Regions from separate parts of the Bacillus sp. JZ109 genome, predicted to be linked through region 2. Evidence: riboswitches for the same ligand, from Rfam matches in the RefSeq annotation. Region 2 holds a riboswitch; each other region holds the start of a gene.
What was found. Region 2 has a riboswitch for thiamine pyrophosphate ahead of ylmB (N-formyl-4-amino-5-aminomethyl-2-methylpyrimidine deformylase). Riboswitches for the same ligand answer to the same signal wherever they lie in the genome.
Positions count from the first base shown of each region.

Region 1 (4,863 bases), 1.4 Mb from region 2:
GGGCTTTCCGTTTATTATTTCTGTCCTGTGCTACCTCAAGCGGTTTTTCTTCAATTTCTTTAATCGGAGCGTCCTTTACACGTTCCTTCAACATTTTTTGTGCGGTCATATCGATTTTTTTCAAATGGTCAAGAACTTCCCGTATGCTCCATTCTTCAGCAGAAGGCTTTTGATTCAGCTTTTCGTCAGAAAGTCCTTTCAATTCGTTCCACGTTTCTAATCTGGCTTCATTAAAGATACTCATCATATCTCCTCCTAAAATGACATTACCATATATATAACCAATTATCATTTATAAAGCACTTCAAATGGGTTATTTGTCTTAAAATTTTGAAACCTTTCCCGTGGTGTCTCGTATAAATGGTAACGGCGGCCGTTCATCAATGCATTGATGAAGAAAGGATGAGGAAATTGGAGTTATTTGGAGTACCTATACAAACAATTTATCTTTATACGCTTATTATTGCGGGCAGCCTTACGCTATTATTCCTGTTTTTCGGAGATGTATTTGCAGGACTGTCAGAAGGCATTCCGTTTCTTAATCCGACATTAGTGCTCTCATTTTTCACATGTTTTTCAGCGGGCGGATATATAGGTGAACTTGTATTGCCTCTGTCAAGCTTGCTGATTGCGCTTTTATCTTGCATCCTTTCGATCCTGATGGTGATATTGCTTCACATCTTTGTACTGGTACCATTATCATCTGCAGAAGAATCATTGGCATATAGAGAAGATGATCTCAGAGGAAGACTCGGTAAAGTGATTACAGCTGTGCCGGTTGACGGGTTTGGTGAAGTGGTCATAGAAGGGATAGGCGGGACCATTTCAAAGTCAGCGGTCAGTTTTGATAATCAGCAGATCAGTTACGGGACAACGGTGTTAGTCGTAGATATTAACAACGGAGTTCTTTCGGTTACTCCGCATGAACCCATTTAATATACAAGGAGGAATTTGATATGACAATGCCGATTATAATGATCATCGGAGTTGTATTCTTTTTATTAATTGCACTAATAGCTGTGTTTATTACGAAGTATCGTACAGCAGGGCCTGATGAAGCGTTAATTGTAACGGGGAGCTATCTGGGCAATAAAAATGTTCATGTCGATGAAGGCGGCAACCGTATTAAAATCGTCCGCGGCGGAGGAACCTTTGTCCTTCCCGTCTTCCAGCAGGCAGAGCCGCTAAGCCTATTATCAAGCAAACTCGATGTTTCGACACCTGAAGTCTATACAGAACAAGGAGTGCCAGTAATGGCCGATGGAACTGCGATTATTAAAATCGGCGGTTCTATAGGAGAAATCGCTACAGCAGCCGAACAATTTTTAGGGAAATCAAAAGACGACCGTGAGCAGGAAGCGCGGGAGGTTTTAGAAGGCCACCTTCGTTCCATTCTCGGCTCAATGACAGTTGAAGAAATCTATAAAAACAGGGAGAAATTTTCTCAAGAGGTGCAGCGTGTCGCTTCACAGGATCTCGCGAAAATGGGGCTTGTAATCGTCTCGTTTACCATTAAAGATGTTCGTGATAAAAACGGTTATCTTGAATCATTAGGGAAACCGAGAATTGCCCAAGTAAAACGCGATGCTGATATCGCAACAGCAGAGGCTGATAAAGAAACCCGAATTAAGCGGGCAGAAGCCGATAAAGACGCAAAAAAATCAGAACTTGAACGGGCGACGGAAATCGCTGAAGCTGAAAAACTCAATCAGCTCAAAATGGCTGAATTTCGCAGAGAACAAGATACGGCAAAAGCGAATGCCGACCAAGCATATGATTTAGAGACTGCCAGAGCGCGCCAGCAAGTCACAGAGCAGGAAATGCAGGTTAAAATTATCGAACGCCAAAAACAAATAGAACTAGAAGAAAAAGAAATTCTTCGCCGTGAACGTCAATACGACTCAGAGGTAAAGAAAAAAGCCGATGCAGACCGTTATTCTGTTGAGCAGTCCGCAGCAGCTGAGAAAGCCAAACAGCTCGCGGAAGCCGATGCCAAGAAGTACAGTATAGAAGCAATGGCAAAGGCTGAGGCGGAAAAAGTAAGAATTGACGGGCTAGCAAAAGCAGAAGCGGAAAAAGCGAAAGGAGAGACAGAGGCAGAGGTTATCCGCCTGAAAGGTCTTGCAGAAGCGGAAGCAAAAGAGAAAATTGCGGCTGCTTTTGAACAGTACGGGCAGGCGGCGATTTTCGATATGATTGTCAAAATGCTTCCGGAATACGCGAAACAAGCAGCGGCACCTCTTTCAAATATTGATAAAATCACCGTTGTCGATACAGGAGGAAGCGGTGAATCAAGCGGAGCAAACAAAGTAACCAGCTATGCGACGAACTTAATGTCAAGTTTGCAAGAAAGTTTAAAAGCATCCTCAGGAATTGATGTAAAAGAAATGCTTGAGAACTTTTCAGGAAAAGGAAACGTAAAACAAAGCATTAATGAATTAACAAATGAAATCAAAGAAGCCAAAACGATCCAAAAATCAGAGTAAGGAAAGGGCAGAACCGTATGGTAACTGTACGTGAAGCGAAGTTAGAGGATATAAAGGACATTGCAAAAGTGCATGTAGACAGCTGGAGGACAACATACCACGAAACTATCCCGATTGATTATTTAAACAGCCTGAACTATAAGGAATTTGAAGACAAATGGAAAAGTCGCTCGTTAAAAGGAGTATTTGTTGCTCAGGACGAAATGGGTTCAGTATTCGGCTTTGCTTCATTTGGACCTATTCGCTCTGAACAAGAAGGCTATGACGGCGAGTTATACGCTATTTATCTTCTGGAAGAGCGCCAGCGGCAAGGTGCAGGCAGGGCGCTCTTAGCAAAAGGAGCGGAGTATTTGCTTCAACATGGCTTTTCAAGTATGTTTGTTTGGGTTATTGAGCAGAATCCCTCGATTATATTTTATCAGGCCTATTCACCTGAAAGAGTAGCGGAGGACAACTTTGAAATTGCCGGAGTAAGGTTGAAAGAAGTAGGTCTTGGCTGGCCGGATCTTTCAGCTTTAAAAACACTTCTTAACAGATAACGAACAATCCCCCAGCGGAATTCGCTGGGGGATTGTTACTTTTACGCTTTGTCACTTTTAAGCAGACGGGGTGCTGTCATAAATAATAAACATAGGACAATTGCACAAATAATGAATGAAGGTACCATGTAAGTCGCATTATAAGTTAAAGAATAAATCCATACCGGTGTTCCTTTTGGAGCAAAGCTGCCGAAAAACACAGCTCCTGAAATGACATGCGCGGCATAGCGCAGCAAACTGCCGATAAAAACTGCGCTGACCACTGAAACAATCAATTTCCCTTTTGTTTTTGATACAGCGGCTTTACGGACTGAAGAAGCGAAACAGCCGCTTATGCCGATTGCTGCGAAAGCGACAATGTAATCTAACAATAGCTGTACAGGATGTTGAGCAAACAAGTTTCCGATTGCTATTTGTACTAGACCTGTCAACAAACCTGTAGTAAGACCTGCTTTGACACCCCAGCGAAACGAAATTAAAAAGATCGGAATCATCATGATGGAGACCGAGCCTCCTTGAGGCATGCTAAGAAACATTCCTGAGACAATGTCTAAAATAACGGCTGCCGCTGTCATAATGGCAATTTCAATAAGGCGAACTAGTTGCTTAGATTGATTCATATCTATCTCCTTCCATTGACAGACAACCAAAAGGACAACAAAAAAGCAGCACGCGGAAGGATGAGAAAAGTTCCACGCACTGCTTTACGATCTGCAATTCATTTGACTTTGCCACATCCCTACGCCAGCGTTAACTAACAGGTTCAAAGGGTCAGAACGAAACCGCTCACTCTCAGCTTTAATGCTCCCCTTGTGGTCATCAGTATTTAGTTCGTTTCTACTATACAAGAAAACGAAAAAAACAACAAGATCACATGACTGATGTATATGTTCTTTTAAGAAAGTAATATGATACACACGCTTTAGAAATCATGGCGAGGATTATAGTTTATTTGTTTTATAGATTTTTTAAAAAAACTATTGCAATAAATAAATACAGGTGTTATATTATTAAACGTCGCTGATGCACAGCGGACACAAACTAGATGCTTCAAAACAACTTGAAAAAAGTTGTTGACAAAAAAGAAGCTGAATGTTATATTAGTAAAGCTGCTTCATTGAGAAGTAACGAAATGATCTTTGAAAACTAAACAAGACAAAACGTACCTGTTAATTCATTTTTATAAATCGCACAGCGATGTGCGTAGTCAGTCAAACTAGGGCCTGCACGACGCAGGTCACACAGGTGTCGCCGCAGGAAGCGGTGAACTTAATCTGTGATCCATTTATCGGAGAGTTTGATCCTGGCTCAGGACGAACGCTGGCGGCGTGCCTAATACATGCAAGTCGAGCGGACAGATGGGAGCTTGCTCCCTGATGTTAGCGGCGGACGGGTGAGTAACACGTGGGTAACCTGCCTGTAAGACTGGGATAACTCCGGGAAACCGGGGCTAATACCGGATGGTTGTTTGAACCGCATGGTTCAAACATAAAAGGTGGCTTCGGCTACCACTTACAGATGGACCCGCGGCGCATTAGCTAGTTGGTGAGGTAATGGCTCACCAAGGCAACGATGCGTAGCCGACCTGAGAGGGTGATCGGCCACACTGGGACTGAGACACGGCCCAGACTCCTACGGGAGGCAGCAGTAGGGAATCTTCCGCAATGGACGAAAGTCTGACGGAGCAACGCCGCGTGAGTGATGAAGGTTTTCGGATCGTAAAGCTCTGTTGTTAGGGAAGAACAAGTACCGTTCAAATAGGGCGGTACCTTGACGGTACCTAACCAGAAAGCCACGGCTAACTACGTGCCAGCAGCCGCGGTAATACGTAGGTGGCA
Region 1 is NZ_CP096388.1:1,058,710-1,063,572, forward strand. Features, by position in the region: gene M1D94_RS05360 (DinB family protein) at 1-244, opposite strand, end outside; gene M1D94_RS05365 (NfeD family protein) at 412-936, shown strand; gene floT (flotillin lipid rafts scaffold protein FloT) at 957-2,486, shown strand; gene M1D94_RS05375 (GNAT family N-acetyltransferase) at 2,504-3,025, shown strand; gene thiT (energy-coupled thiamine transporter ThiT) at 3,067-3,645, opposite strand; TPP riboswitch at 3,745-3,846, opposite strand; rRNA gene M1D94_RS05385 (16S ribosomal RNA) at 4,311-4,863, shown strand, end outside.
Region 1: linked by a shared signal. The riboswitch ahead of thiT (energy-coupled thiamine transporter ThiT) and the one ahead of ylmB (N-formyl-4-amino-5-aminomethyl-2-methylpyrimidine deformylase) in region 2 are both predicted to bind thiamine pyrophosphate.

Region 2 (4,863 bases):
ATCAAACAGGGTTTGGAGACCCGATCAGCTGGTTGTTTATTGTTGGGGGCTTTCCAGTATTATGGTTTTTTTCTAAAAGAAGAATTGAAGATATTGAAACAAAAAACATTCAATATGAGGAACGAGTCAGCGTGCAGGCAGATTTGGGCAGCCAAACACTTCATGTCAGAGGCCTGATTGATTCCGGTAACCAGCTGTACGATCCTCTTACAAAAACACCGGTAATGATCATTTACATTGATAAACTGGAGCCGATTTTCGGAACAGCCGAAACGATGATCATTCGAAACACAGACCCATTGGAAGCCATCGAACAGCTCGATGAATCCTTTCGCTTTTTAGATAAAATGAGGTTGATTCCATACAGGGGAGTTGGTCAGCAAAATCAATTTTTATTATGCGTTAAACCGGATCACGTAACGATTATGACAAAAGAAGAAATGATTTCTGCAGATAAATGTTTAATCGGCATCAGCACAACAAAGCTGTCGGCAGATGGAGAGTTTGACGCGATTATTCATCCGAAAATGCTTTCGGGAAAGGCTGTCAAACACGTTTCATAATGTTCGCAAATGTCCGTTACTTATCATACTCAAACGGCGTGACATTTAGAAGGGAGAGGAAGATGAAAAAACTGAAATTACGGTTGACGCACCTCTGGTATAAGCTGCTGATGAAACTTGGGCTGAAAAGTGATGAAGTCTATTACATAGGCGGGAGTGAAGCCCTGCCGCCTCCATTATCTAAAGATGAGGAGCAGGTTTTGTTAATGAAGCTCCCAAACGGCGATCAGGCGGCGCGCGCCATTCTAATTGAACGCAATTTGCGTCTGGTCGTATATATCGCCCGTAAATTTGAAAATACGGGAATTAATATAGAGGATTTAATCAGCATCGGTACCATCGGTCTAATCAAAGCTGTGAATACATTCAATCCAGAAAAGAAAATCAAGCTTGCTACCTATGCCTCCCGGTGTATAGAAAATGAAATCCTGATGTATTTAAGAAGAAATAACAAAATCCGTTCAGAGGTTTCCTTTGATGAACCGCTTAATATTGATTGGGACGGCAATGAGCTTTTGCTTTCTGATGTGCTCGGCACTGACGATGACATCATCACTAAAGACATAGAAGCTAACGTCGATAAAAAGCTCTTGAAAAAAGCGCTTGAACAGCTTAATGAGAGAGAAAAGCAAATCATGGAGCTGCGGTTTGGGCTTGTCGGTGAAGAAGAAAAAACCCAAAAGGATGTAGCGGATATGATGGGGATTTCTCAGTCTTATATTTCGCGGCTTGAGAAAAGAATTATAAAAAGATTGAGAAAAGAGTTCAACAAAATGGTGTAAAAAATTTTATGGTTAGAACCCCTTGATTTTACAGGGATTTCCTGATTTCGACAGTTTTTCGGTCTGAGTGAAGTGCATATTTTTCCCACCCAAGGAGATACTTAACGTTGTACAGCAGCTCCTGTAGGGAGGGAAAAAAGTGTCGAGAAATAAAGTCGAAATCTGCGGGGTGGATACCTCCAAATTACCAGTACTCAAGAATGAAGAGATGAGAAAGCTGTTTAGGCAGCTGCAGGATGAAGGCGATGATTCAGCAAGAGAAAAGCTTGTAAACGGGAACTTGCGTCTTGTCTTAAGTGTCATTCAACGATTTAATAACAGAGGGGAGTATGTTGATGACTTATTTCAAGTCGGCTGCATCGGACTAATGAAATCCATTGATAATTTTGACCTAAGCCACAATGTTAAGTTTTCAACATACGCTGTACCTATGATTATCGGAGAGATCCGCAGGTATTTACGTGATAATAACCCGATCCGTGTCTCAAGATCACTCCGGGACATCGCTTACAAGGCGCTTCAGGTAAGAGAGCGGTTAATCAGTGAGACAAGCAAGGAGCCGACTGCAGAAGACATCGCAAAAGTTCTTGAAGTACCGCATGAGGAAATTGTATTTGCGCTTGATGCCATCCAGGATCCGGTTTCTCTATTTGAACCGATCTATAACGACGGCGGAGACCCGATCTATGTGATGGACCAAATCAGTGATGAGCGTAATACAGATTCACAATGGATTGAAGAGCTGGCTTTAAAAGAGGGCATGAGAAGGCTGAACGATAGGGAAAAAATGATTTTGAGAAAGCGATTCTTCCAAGGGAAAACCCAAATGGAAGTCGCCGAGGAAATCGGAATTTCTCAAGCGCAGGTGTCCAGACTTGAAAAAGCGGCTATCAAACAAATGAATAAAAATATTCATCAATAATGAAAAGCCTTTAAAACGATGTTGTTTTAAAGGCTTTTCTATTGATTACGGATGGTTTACGTTTTGGGAAAAGTAAGGTATCCTAGTTCGTACAAAGTTTTATGAAAATTAAAACAATTATAAAAGGCAATAAAGAGGAGGACCACGATGATTTTGCAGCTTGACAATGTCTCACTAAAACGGAATGGGAAATGGATACTGAGAGATATTCATTGGAAGGTGGAAGAAAAGGAAAATTGGGTGCTTTACGGCCTAAATGGCGCCGGGAAGACAGCGCTGTTAAATATGCTTTGCTCTTATTATTTTCCAACATCAGGCGAGATGCAGGTGCTTGGCCATGAATTTGGCAAAACAGAGCTTGGGGAAAAGCTCAGACGTAAAATTGGCCTCGTCTCAGCAGCTCTTCAGCAAAAATTGTATCCGGGAGATTCAGCCTTTGAAATTGCTTTGAGCGGAGCTTACGCTTCGATTGGGTTATATGAAACGCCAAGTAAGAAAACCAGGGAAAAAGCGATTGGTTTGTTAGAGGACTTGGGAGCAATTGAATATGCCGATCGCCGCTATGAAACCCTTTCTCAAGGGGAAAAACAAAGAGCGTTGATTGCTAGAGCACTAATGGCCGATCCAGAGTTGCTGATACTGGATGAACCAGTCACAGGACTGGATTTTATTGCCCGGGAAAAGTTGTTAGATACGATTACATACATTGCAAACAAAGAAAATGCACCATCTATCCTTTATGTGACTCATCATGCTGAAGAAATTTTGCCTGTCTTTGATAAAGCCCTTTTATTAAAACAGGGAGAGGTCTTTGGATCCGGAGAAATAAAGGAAATGCTTACTGATCAAATACTTTCCGCTTTTTTTGATACGCCAATCCATGTATTATGGAATCAGGATCGGCCGTTTTTAACTAGAGCTGAGCCGATAACGAATGCCTGACAAATATATATATATTCATCCTAGGGGTGCTTTGCGAAGCTGAGAGAGACTTTGTCTCAACCCTTTTGACCTGATCTGGATCATGCCAGCGGAGGGAAGCGGTGAAAAGCGGAGTACATCGGACTCCGTTTGTTTTTATTAAGCCGTTTCATCACATTTGAAACGGCTTTTTTGATTTTAAAGAATAGGAGCGGATTTACATTGGATCAACAAATAGACTCTTTGCAAAAAAAAGTGGAAGAACATAAGGAGGAGCTTATTCAGCTTGCGAAAACGCTGATTTCTTATCAAACACCTGCTCCGCCTGCAAGAAATACAGAGGGCATTCAGTCATGGATTGCGGGATATTTAAATGAATTGGGATTCTCGATCGACAAATGGGATGTGTACCCTGGAGATCCCAATGTTGTAGGGAAGCTAAAAGGAACAGATTCAGCAGATTATTATAGCCTGATTATCAATGGCCACGTAGATGTGGCAGAGGTAAAAGAGGATGAAGAATGGGAGCATGATCCATTTCATCCAATTGAAAAAAACGGTCTCTTAATCGGTCGAGGCGCTTCCGATATGAAGGGCGGAATGGCGTGTGTGTTGTTTGCTGTCAAATTAATTCGTGAAGCCGGCATTGAGCTTCCCGGTGATCTGATTCTGCAATCGGTTATCGGGGAGGAAGTTGGAGAAGCCGGCACGCTTGAATGCTGCAAGAGGGGCTACCACGCTGATTTTGCAATTGTCGCTGATACGAGCGATATGCATATTCAAGGCCAAGGCGGTGTTATTACAGGCTGGATCGAAATCAAAAGCAGTCAAACATTTCACGATGGAACGAGACGGAATATGATTCACGCAGGCGGAGGAACATTCGGAGCAAGCGCAATTGAAAAAATGGCGAAAATCATTGCGGGGCTCGGTGAACTTGAGCGCCACTGGTCTATTATGAAAAGTTATCCCGGCTTTAAACCTGGAACAAATACAATTAACCCGGCTGTTATAGAAGGCGGCAGACATGCGGCTTTTATAGCGGACGAATGCCGGCTGTGGATCACTGTCCATTTTTATCCAAATGAAACCCATGACCAAGTGGCAGCGGAAATAGAAGATTACGTCAATCGGCTGAGTGACAGTGATATTTGGCTTAGGGAAAACCGCCCTGTATTCAAGTGGGGAGGCTCATCTATGATAGAAGACAGAGGAGAAATTTTTCCGGCATTGGAAGTTGACCCTGGCCACCCAGGCGTCTTAGCGCTAACTGCCTCTCATCAGAAAGTGAAACGGGAGTGTCCAATTATTGACGTTTCTCAATCAGTTACAGATGGCGGATGGCTGTATGATGCCGGTATTCCATGCGTAATATACGGTCCTGGAGATCTGCACAATGCACACTCTGTGAACGAGAAGGTATCGATTGAGCAGCTAGTAGAGTATACAAAAATTATACTCGATTTTATCATCAGCTGGTGCAGCCGGAAAAAAGAGCAATGACATGAAAATTTCTTCTTGCTGACAAGGTTCAGCCTGCCCGTTCATATACTTGAACAAAAGGACGGAAAAAGGACGTGATGGAATGATCAGCATTTCAGAATTTCAGGTAAAGGATGTCGTCAATGTCTCAAACGGAAAAAAGCTGGGGAGTATTGGTGATATTGATATCAAT
Region 2 is NZ_CP096388.1:2,473,307-2,478,169, reverse strand. Features, by position in the region: gene spoIIGA (sigma-E processing peptidase SpoIIGA) at 1-563, shown strand, start outside; gene sigE (RNA polymerase sporulation sigma factor SigE) at 626-1,345, shown strand; gene sigG (RNA polymerase sporulation sigma factor SigG) at 1,485-2,267, shown strand; gene M1D94_RS13020 (ABC transporter ATP-binding protein) at 2,415-3,209, shown strand; TPP riboswitch at 3,222-3,323, shown strand; gene ylmB (N-formyl-4-amino-5-aminomethyl-2-methylpyrimidine deformylase) at 3,411-4,691, shown strand; gene M1D94_RS13010 (YlmC/YmxH family sporulation protein) at 4,774-4,863, shown strand, end outside.

Region 3 (4,863 bases), 210 kb from region 2:
CCATTCATATAGAAGGGGAAGGGTGAGCTTTGCTTTTTGAACAAGCCCTGTTTCTTGAGAAAACAACTGCGCTGGAGATCCGTCAAAGGCCAGGCCTGTATCGTGAAGCACAAGCACGCTGTCAGCATACGAAGAGACTAGCTCCATATCGTGTGTAATCATAAGGACAGCAGTTCCCTCTGCCTTGATACGTTGAATCATTTCCATGCATTCAGCCGCTGTGCGGGCGTCCTGGCCAAAGGTTGGTTCGTCTAATAATAAAACCTTTACGTCATGCATGAGCATAGTAGCAACGCTCAGTCGCCGTTTTTGCCCTTGGCTGATCGCAAACGGATGATGATCAGCCAAATGCGCAAGACCAAAACGCTGCAGCAGATGTTGCGCTTTTTTCTCAGTTTCAGCATTTGCTTTCTGGCCGAACAGAAGCTCGTCATACACCGTATCGGTGACGAATTGATGCTCGGGGTTTTGAAAAACAAATCCCATCCGTTTACGCAATTCTTTTTCTTTATATTTCTGCAGCGGCTGATCATAGAGAAGGATTTTGCCGCTTTGCGGTTTCATGAGACGAGCCAGAACTGATAGGAGCGTCGATTTTCCAGTTCCGTTCGGACCGACAAGCGCCGTTAAAGAGCCTTCACGCAACGAAAAGCTGATGTCTTTGAAAATCGCCTGCTGTCCTCTCGCGAACGAAAGGCTGCTGACTTCAAGCACACTCTCCCCAGAAGAAGCTTCCTTCTTTTTTGCATGCCCGGCAGGAATAGGCTCTTTGAACAGCATCTCTTTTGATAAAGTAAACGGCATACTCAGCTTTTCCTGCAGATGACAGACCTTTGGAATGGCGATGCCCAATTTCTTTAGTGTCTCCGCTTCATGCTGAAATAGATTTTTTGTCAGGCCATCCAGCGCCTTTTTGCCTGATTTGTCGAGCACGATCGTTCTCTCAATCCAAGGCGCCCATTCATCAAGCTGGTGCTCAATGACGAGGAGGCTGAAACCTTTTTCCCGCTGAAGATCCTTCATCAGATGAACGAACTCCCGCGCTGAGAAAGGGTCTAAAAGAGAGGTCGGCTCATCTAAAATAATAAGCTCAGGCTCCATCGCCAAAATACAGGCGAGAGCCACTTTCTGCTTTTGTCCTCCTGAAAGGGTTGAGATCATTTTTTCTTTTAAATGGATAATGCGTAATTTTTCTAATACGGCGTTGATTTTCTCTGTCATTTCTTCTTTTGGAATTTGCAGATTTTCCAGCCCGAACGCTATTTCGTCCTCCACCGTCAGCATGCAGAACTGCTGATCAGGATCCTGAAAAACGACCCCGGCATGCTGAGCAATCGTTTCGGAGGTTTCAGCATCTGTGACCGGCTTTTGAAATAGAAATACATGTCCGGACTGAATGCCGTCGCAAGCCTCCGGATATAGACCGTTTAAACAAAGGGCGAGCGAGCTTTTGCCGCATCCGCTCGGTCCTAATAATAAAACACATTCTCCTTTTTGAAGCTCAAACGAAATGTCTTGAAAAACCGGTTTCTCGTCTTCTTCATAAGAGAAGCTGAGCTGCTCAACCGTCAGAAGCTCATCAAAGGCTTGCATGTTCTGACGCCCGCTTCCGTTTCTTTTTCAGTTCCTTTCCGAGTGCCATTCCGTTTAACACACCTGTATAAGCGAGAGAGTCGCTGACAGCTTTTCCGAGAAGCCCCGCCAAAAGCGCGCCGGAAATGAGGCGGATCACAAGCATAATGAGCAGATAACCTGGTGAATAGGCTGCATAGCCAGAAACAAAGAGATCATAGATAAAGCTGGCTACTGAAGATCCCATACCGGCCAGCATAAGGACAGGGAGAGAGTATGCTTTCCAGCGTGTTGCAAGAAATACAGCCTCAGCCCCGAGTCCTTGAACAATGCCAATGACGATGACCATCGGGCCAGACGGATTTCCCAGCAGGCACTCAACGAGAGCGGCAATGATTTCAGAAACGAGCGCCGCACCCGGTTTTCGAATCATGTACGCGGCGATCACAGAAACGATAAACCAAATGCCGTAAATCGGTTCATAGGCGATTGGCCCAAACATACCTGCAAGCACGTTTCCGAAATGTGTAAATAATAAATAAACAACGGCAAATACGATACTGATAACGGACATGATGACAATTTCTTTAACTTTCCAGCTTTTCATTTTATCCCTGCTTTCTGTTTTTTCTTGATGGACTGTTAGCCGAAAGATTCACAGTCATGGTGATATGGTTTGTTTGCTGCTCGGCCATGCGGAAAACGGATTCCAATGTGCTGAATACGTCATGCGCATCCCCGTCAAGCTCGCTCGCGTAATGGACACCCTGTACGAAAGTGCCTTGGGCTTTTGCAATGTCGACAGCCTTCATAATCAATCCCATATAATCCGGCTCGTTCATTGGATAAAGGGCAAATTGGCACGGCGCTTCCGCCTTCAAGCCTCGGACAGCATCTTCATTGACACGCTTATCGCCTTTGGAAAGATATGTATCCCCCTGTGTGTCACCCGGGCATCCAATGGAAAACGTGCCGTTCATGACGATGTGTTTTTCGCTGTTTGCTGCATGAAGGTAAATGGCTTTTGCAGCATCGAATACATGATCAATCGATCCGCGTAACACCGTGCTGATATGGTCGGTTTTCGTCCAAACCTTGGATGTATCTGTTTTTTTCAGCGCAGACTTGATCACACTGATAAAATCATCCGTCATCGGATATAAAGAGAAGCGAAAACCGGCGATTTTGCTTGTACCGCAAATATGCTCCATTTCTCCGACCTCCTGTTTTTTTGGTAAAATAAAAAACTGCATATCCTAAGGGAATATGCAGTCATAGATCGATTAAGCGCACAAAAAAATACACCATTCGGTCAACCTGCACTTCCCCACGCTGGTATTATCCAGATCGGGTCATAAGGGATCAAAGCGCGTTTCTTTCGCGCTTTATCTCAGCCAAAACAGCACCCCTAGTGCTTTCCGTATACAATTTTTTATTTTGACATCATAATAGATGATAAGAATCATTTTGTAAACAACGAAATCATTTTTTTCATATAGGGACAGGAGAGGATGATCAAATTTGGAAAAAGGAAACATATTAATTGTGGAAGATGAAGAAAAAATCGCCAGGGTTCTTCAGCTTGAATTGGAATATGAAGGATACAGCGTCACCATCAAACACAATGGCACAGAAGGTCTTGATGCGGCAGCGGAAGGCGGGTATTCCTTGGTGCTTCTTGATGTTATGCTTCCGGGGCTTAGCGGACTGGAAGTGCTGCGCCGCTTGAGAAAAACGGATTCGCAGACACCGGTCATATTATTAACGGCGCGAGACAGTATTCCTGATAAGGTAACAGGTCTGGACATCGGTGCAAATGACTATGTCACCAAGCCGTTTGAAATCGAGGAATTGCTTGCGAGAATCAGGGCGGCGCTGCGACAAAATGGAACAAAAACTGAAGATATCGGCACCTTTCTTACATATGACGATTTGCGGGTGAACGAAAAAACCCGTGAAGTGAGACGCGGAGACAAAGAGGTGGAATTAACGCCGCGGGAATTTGATCTGCTCGTCTATATGCTAAAGCATCCGCAGCAAGTGCTGACACGGGAGCAAATTCTAAGCTCAGTATGGGGATTTGATTATATCGGTGATACAAATGTCGTGGACGTCTACATAAGATACATCAGAAAAAAACTGGACTATCCTTACGAAAAACAGCTGATCCATACGATTCGCGGGGTCGGCTATGCCATTAAGGGGTAAACGATGAAGCTGAAGACCAAGATTCATCTATACACTTCGATATCACTGTTGATTTTATTAATTTTGGTTCATACCGCAGTCTATCTCATTTTTTCGTCTGCGCTGACATCAAAGGATGCGGCCCGGCTTGCTGATGAGACGGATAACATTGCCGAAGCGCTGCGTGCCGCTGAAACAGAAGGAGTGGCTTTGCAGGATATGCTGCAGGCCTATCTTCCGGCAAATGGCATGGTGCGTGTAGTGAATGGTGATCAAAAAGCCGTTATGACGATCACAAAAGAAAAAGCCTATAAAGATTTTCCTCTCTCTTTTCATAGCGGCGAAACGGCAGATGTGAGGAAACATGACGGCAAGCTGTTTGCCGAGGCTGCTGTTCCGGTGATTTGGACCGATGGACAAGTCGTGTCTCTTCAGCTGGTTGAAAGATTGGAGAACACAGAAGAGAGTCTGTTTCTGCTGAAAATCATCTTAATCGCTGCAAGTGCTGCTGTCTGCATTGCTTCTTTTTTTGCAGGCAGCTTGCTAGCCCGCCGAATCATCAATCCGATCAGACGATTAATGATCACAATGAAAGACATACAGCGAGACAAAGAATTTAAAACGATTTCTTTAGAAGGACAGTCCAACGATGAATTGTATCAAATGGGGCTGACATTTAATGAAATGGCAATGATGCTGAAGGAGCACTATGATAAACAGCAGCAATTTGTTCAAGATGCTTCACACGAATTGAAAACCCCGCTCACTATTATAGAAAGCTACAGCAGCCTGATGAAGCGGTGGGGTGCAAAAAAGCCGGAGGTGCTTGAGGAGTCGATAGAAGCCATTCACTCAGAAGCGGTGCATATGAAAAAACTGACCAATCAGCTTTTGGCGCTGGCCAAAAGCCATCAAGGACTCGAGGTTGATCTGAAAACAATCGATCTGATTAAAGCGGCGCGCGCGGTTATGCAAACGCTCCAGTCCGTTTATCAGCGTGACATATTGCTTGAAACAGATAAAGAGAGCCTGCTTGTAAAGGCAGATGAAGAACGCATCAAGCAGCTGTTGACCATTTTGCTTGATAATGCAATAAAGTATAGT
Region 3 is NZ_CP096388.1:2,686,772-2,691,634, reverse strand. Features, by position in the region: gene M1D94_RS14125 (ABC transporter ATP-binding protein) at 1-1,593, opposite strand, end outside; gene M1D94_RS14120 (ECF transporter S component) at 1,580-2,179, opposite strand; gene thiU (HMP/thiamine ABC transporter substrate-binding protein ThiU) at 2,181-2,783, opposite strand; TPP riboswitch at 2,880-2,992, opposite strand; gene ykoG (two-component system response regulator YkoG) at 3,094-3,780, shown strand; gene ykoH (two-component system sensor histidine kinase YkoH) at 3,784-4,863, shown strand, end outside.
Region 3: linked by a shared signal. The riboswitch ahead of thiU (HMP/thiamine ABC transporter substrate-binding protein ThiU) and the one ahead of ylmB (N-formyl-4-amino-5-aminomethyl-2-methylpyrimidine deformylase) in region 2 are both predicted to bind thiamine pyrophosphate.

Region 4 (4,863 bases), 360 kb from region 2:
GTTCTGATTATGGCGCATACATCTGTCGCATCTTTAGTTGTTGTACTTATCGTTGCATTTTTGACACCCATCCTTTTGCATCGGTTTAAACTCAGCATCCCGGTTGTTGTTGCTGAAATCATTATGGGGCTGATAATTGGGAAAAGCGGCCTTAATTTAGTTGTGGAGGGTGACACCTGGCTCCAGACACTCTCTATGCTCGGATTTATCTTTTTAATGTTTTTAAGCGGGCTTGAAATTGATTTTTCGTCGTTTGAGAAAGGAAAGAAAAAGCAGTTCCTGCCGAATGGCAAGGAAGCGCCGAATACGTTTGCTGCGGCATCTGTTATTTTCGTCGGTATTTTTATTTTATCATTGCTCTTGTCCTATGGGTTCGTCTTGGCCGGATTTATCCAAAATGCATTTTTGATGACCCTGATTATTTCAACGATTTCATTAGGCGTTGTCGTTCCAACATTAAAAGAAGAACGGATCATGAATTCGAATATCGGGCAGATTATTTTGCTTGTTGCTGTTATTGCTGATTTGGCCACGATGATTCTTCTTGCTGTTTTTTCTTCTTTATACGGAGAGGACAGCGGAAACATGTGGCTCCTGATGATTCTGTTTGCGGCCGGAGTGGTGCTTTACTTTTTCGGCCGGGTCTTCAAACATCGCTCTTTTGTTCAATCCATGTCAAAAGGGACGATCCAGATCGGGACGCGTGCCATTTTTACGTTAATTATTGTACTCGTTGCCCTGTCTGAATCACTTGGGGCGGAAAATATTCTCGGCGCTTTCTTAGCGGGGGTTCTCGTTTCCCTGCTTTCGCCAAACAAAGAACTTGTTCAGCAGCTGGACTCATTTGGTTATGGGTTCTTAATACCGATTTTCTTTGTGATGGTCGGTGTGAAGCTTGATATTTGGACTCTTTTTCAGGATAAAACAATTTTAATCATGATTCCGCTCCTGCTGCTGGCGCTGTTAGTCAGCAAAATCATTCCTGTCATGTACTTAAAGAAGTGGTATGATAACCGAACCATTTTCGCGTCTGGTTTCCTGCTGACATCAACGCTTTCGCTCGTGATTGCCGCTGCAACAATCGGCCAGCAGCTTCACGTGATCAGTGCAAATATGTCAGGAGCGCTAATTTTAGTAGCCGTCATTGCAAGTATTTTTACGCCGATCTGTTTTAAAAAATTATACAAACGGGAAGAGCAGCCGGAGGAGAAAAAGACGATTACGTTCATTGGCGCCAATCAAATGACTTTGCCTGTTACACTTGAATTGCCAGAGGAAGAGTATGACGTGCGTGTTGTACACGTCTACCAAGAGAATGCGGAGGAAAAGCTGTCAGAATCAGTGTTTGCTGTTGAAACAATTTCTGACTATGAACACGAGACGCTTGAATCACTCGGCATTTTTGAAACGGATATCCTCGTTGTGGCGACAGGAAATGAAGATATGAATGCAGACATTGCATTACTTGCAAAAGAAAAAGGCACAGAAAGAGTCATTGCAAGCGTAGGATCACCGGAGCATGAAGCAGCCCTGAAGGAGCAGGGAATCAGCATCTTTTCTATTCTGCTGTCGACAAAAACGCTGCTTCGCGCACTGATTGAAGCGCCTGGCGTCATGAAGCTGCTCACGAACCAAGAGTCTTCGCTGTATCAAATTAATATGGAGAACAGTAAATATGATGGTGTCATTTTACGGGAATTCCCTTTAACAGGTGACGTCATCTTTGTCAGGATCTTCAGAGGTGTGGACAGCATCGTTCCTCATGGGGATACAAGGCTGAAACTTGGAGACCGTTTAATTGTCACCGGATCTCGGGGGTACGTAACGGATCTTAAGAAAACATTGGAAGGATAAATCTTGACCAAATAAGGATTCGTGTTAATATAGAGGTGCAGAACAATTCAATATGTATTCGTTTAACCACTAGGGGTGTCCTTCATAAGGGCTGAGATAAAAGTGTGACTTTTAGACCCTCATAACTTGAACAGGTTCAGACCTGCGTAGGGAAGTGGAGCGGTATTTGTGTTATTTTACTATGCCAATTCCAAACCACTTTTCCTTGCGGGAAAGTGGTTTTTTTATTTTCAGAGGGGGAATGATTTGTGAAGTTTTCAGAAGAATGCCGCAGTGCAGCCGCAGAATGGTGGGAGGGGAGCTTTGTCCATCCGTTCGTTCAAGGAATCGGTGACGGAACGCTTCCGATTGACCGTTTTAAATACTACGTACTTCAGGATTCCTATTATTTAACGCATTTTGCAAAGGTGCAGTCATTTGGCGCCGCTTATGCGAAGGATCTTTATACAACGGGGCGGATGGCAAGCCATGCCCAAGGTACATATGAGGCGGAAATGGCGCTTCATCGGGAGTTTGCCGAGCTGTTGGAAATCAGCGAGGAAGAGCGTAAGGCGTTTAAGCCGTCTCCTACTGCGTATTCTTATACATCCCATATGTACCGTTCGGTTTTGAGCGGGAATTTCGCAGAAATCTTAGCGGCCTTGCTGCCATGCTATTGGCTCTATTACGAGGTTGGTGAGAAATTGCTGCATTGCGATCCTGGGCATCCGATTTATCAAAAGTGGATTGGGACGTACGGCGGTGACTGGTTTAGACAACAGGTTGAGGAGCAAATCAACCGCTTTGATGAGCTGGCGGAAAACAGCACGGAGGAAGTGCGTGCCAAGATGAAAGAGAATTTTGTCATCTCCAGCTACTATGAATATCAATTTTGGGGAATGGCCTATCGAAAAGAAGGCTGGTCTGACAGCGCCATAAAAGAGGTGGAGGAATGTGGAGCTTCACGCCATAACGGATGACAGCAAGCCGGTAGAAGAGCTAGCGAGAACCATCATTTCGATTCAGAATGAAGTTGATTTTATTCATATTCGGGAACGCTCAAAATCGGCGGCAGATATTTTGAAACTGCTCGAGCTTATTTTTGAAGGCGGTATAGATAAACGAAAACTGGTGATGAACGGGCGCGTGGATATTGCGCTTTTCTCTACTATTCACCGCGTGCAGCTGCCAAGCGGCAGCTTTTCACCGAAGCAGGTCAGGGTCAGATTTCCACACCTTCATATCGGGAGGTCGGTGCATTCACTGGAGGAAGCGGTTCAAGCAGAAAAGGAAGACGCGGACTACGTGCTGTTCGGCCATGTGTTTGAAACGGATTGCAAAAAGGGTCTTGAAGGCAGAGGAGTATCTTTGCTGTCAGATATCAAACAGCGGATTTCCATCCCGGTTATAGCCATCGGGGGGATGACGCCGGACAGGTTAAGAGACGTAAAACAAGCAGGGGCAGACGGCATTGCTGTTATGTCAGGAATTTTCTCTTCCGCTGAGCCCTTGGAAGCAGCCAGACGATATTCCCGCAAGCTAAAGGAGATGCGCTATGAAAAGGCATTATGAAGCAGTGGTGATTGGAGGCGGAATTATTGGTTCCGCGATTGCTTATCATTTGGCAAAGGAAAACAAAAGCACCGCATTGTTTGAAAGCGGAACAATGGGCGGCAGAACGACAAGTGCCGCTGCCGGAATGCTGGGCGCCCATGCCGAATGCGAGGAACGTGACGCGTTTTTTGATTTCGCCATGCACAGTCAGCGTCTGTACAAAGGTCTTGGAGAAGAGCTTTATGCATTATCCGGTGTGGATATCAGGCAGCATAACGGCGGTATGTTTAAGCTTGCATTTTCTGAAGAAGATGTGCTGCAGCTGAGACAGATGGACGATTTGGACTCTGTCAGCTGGTATTCAAAAGAAGAGGTGTTAGAAAAAGAGCCGTATGCGTCTGGTGACATCTTTGGTGCATCTTTTATTCAGGATGATGTGCATGTGGAGCCTTATTTTGTTTGCAAGGCATATGTGAAAGCAGCAAAAATGCTTGGGGCGGAGATTTTTGAGCATACGCCCGTCCTGCATGCCGAACGTGACGGTGAAGCCCTGTTCATCAAGACCCCTAGCGGAGACGTATGGGCTAATCATGTTGTCGTTGCCAGCGGAGTGTGGAGCGGGATGTTTTTTAAACAGCTCGGACTGAACAATGCTTTTCTCCCTGTAAAAGGGGAGTGCCTGTCCGTTTGGAATGATGATATCCCGCTGACAAAAACGCTTTACCATGATCACTGCTATATCGTACCGAGAAAAAGCGGCAAACTGGTTGTCGGCGCGACAATGAAGCCGGGAGACTGGAGTGAAACACCGGATCTTGGCGGATTGGAATCGGTTATGAAAAAAGCAAAAACGATGCTGCCGGCTATACAGAATATGAAGGTGGATCGTTTTTGGGCGGGACTCCGGCCGGGAACAAAGGATGGAAAACCGTACATCGGCAGACATCCTGAGGACAGCCGTATTTTATTTGCGGCGGGCCATTTCAGAAATGGGATCCTGCTTGCTCCCGCAACGGGCGCTTTGATCAGTGACCTCATCATGAATAAAGAGGTCAACCAAGACTGGCTGCACGCATTCCGAATTGATCGCAAGGAGGCGATTCAGATATGATCCTACAGCTGAACGGTAAAGACGTGAAGTGGGAAAAAGACACAGGTACAATTCAAGACCTGCTGGCGTCTTATCAGCTTGAAAATAAAATTGTTATCGTGGAAAGAAATAAAGAAATAATCGGGAAAGAACGCTATCACGAGGTTGAGCTTTGTGATCGTGATGTCATTGAAATTGTCCATTTTGTAGGAGGCGGATGAGCATGTTAACAATTGGCGGAAAATCATTTCAATCAAGATTGCTGCTGGGCACGGGGAAATACCCATCGTTTGACATTCAAAAGGAAGCAGTAGCTGTTTCCGAGTCTGATATTTTAACATTTGCTGTGCGGAGAATGAACATCTTTGAAGCATCTCAGCCGAATT
Region 4 is NZ_CP096388.1:2,836,889-2,841,751, reverse strand. Features, by position in the region: gene M1D94_RS15000 (monovalent cation:proton antiporter family protein) at 10-1,854, shown strand; TPP riboswitch at 1,916-2,024, shown strand; gene tenA (thiaminase II) at 2,103-2,813, shown strand; gene tenI (thiazole tautomerase TenI) at 2,788-3,405, shown strand; gene thiO (glycine oxidase ThiO) at 3,389-4,498, shown strand; gene thiS (sulfur carrier protein ThiS) at 4,498-4,698, shown strand; gene thiG (thiazole synthase) at 4,695-4,863, shown strand, end outside.
Region 4: linked by a shared signal. The riboswitch ahead of tenA (thiaminase II) and the one ahead of ylmB (N-formyl-4-amino-5-aminomethyl-2-methylpyrimidine deformylase) in region 2 are both predicted to bind thiamine pyrophosphate.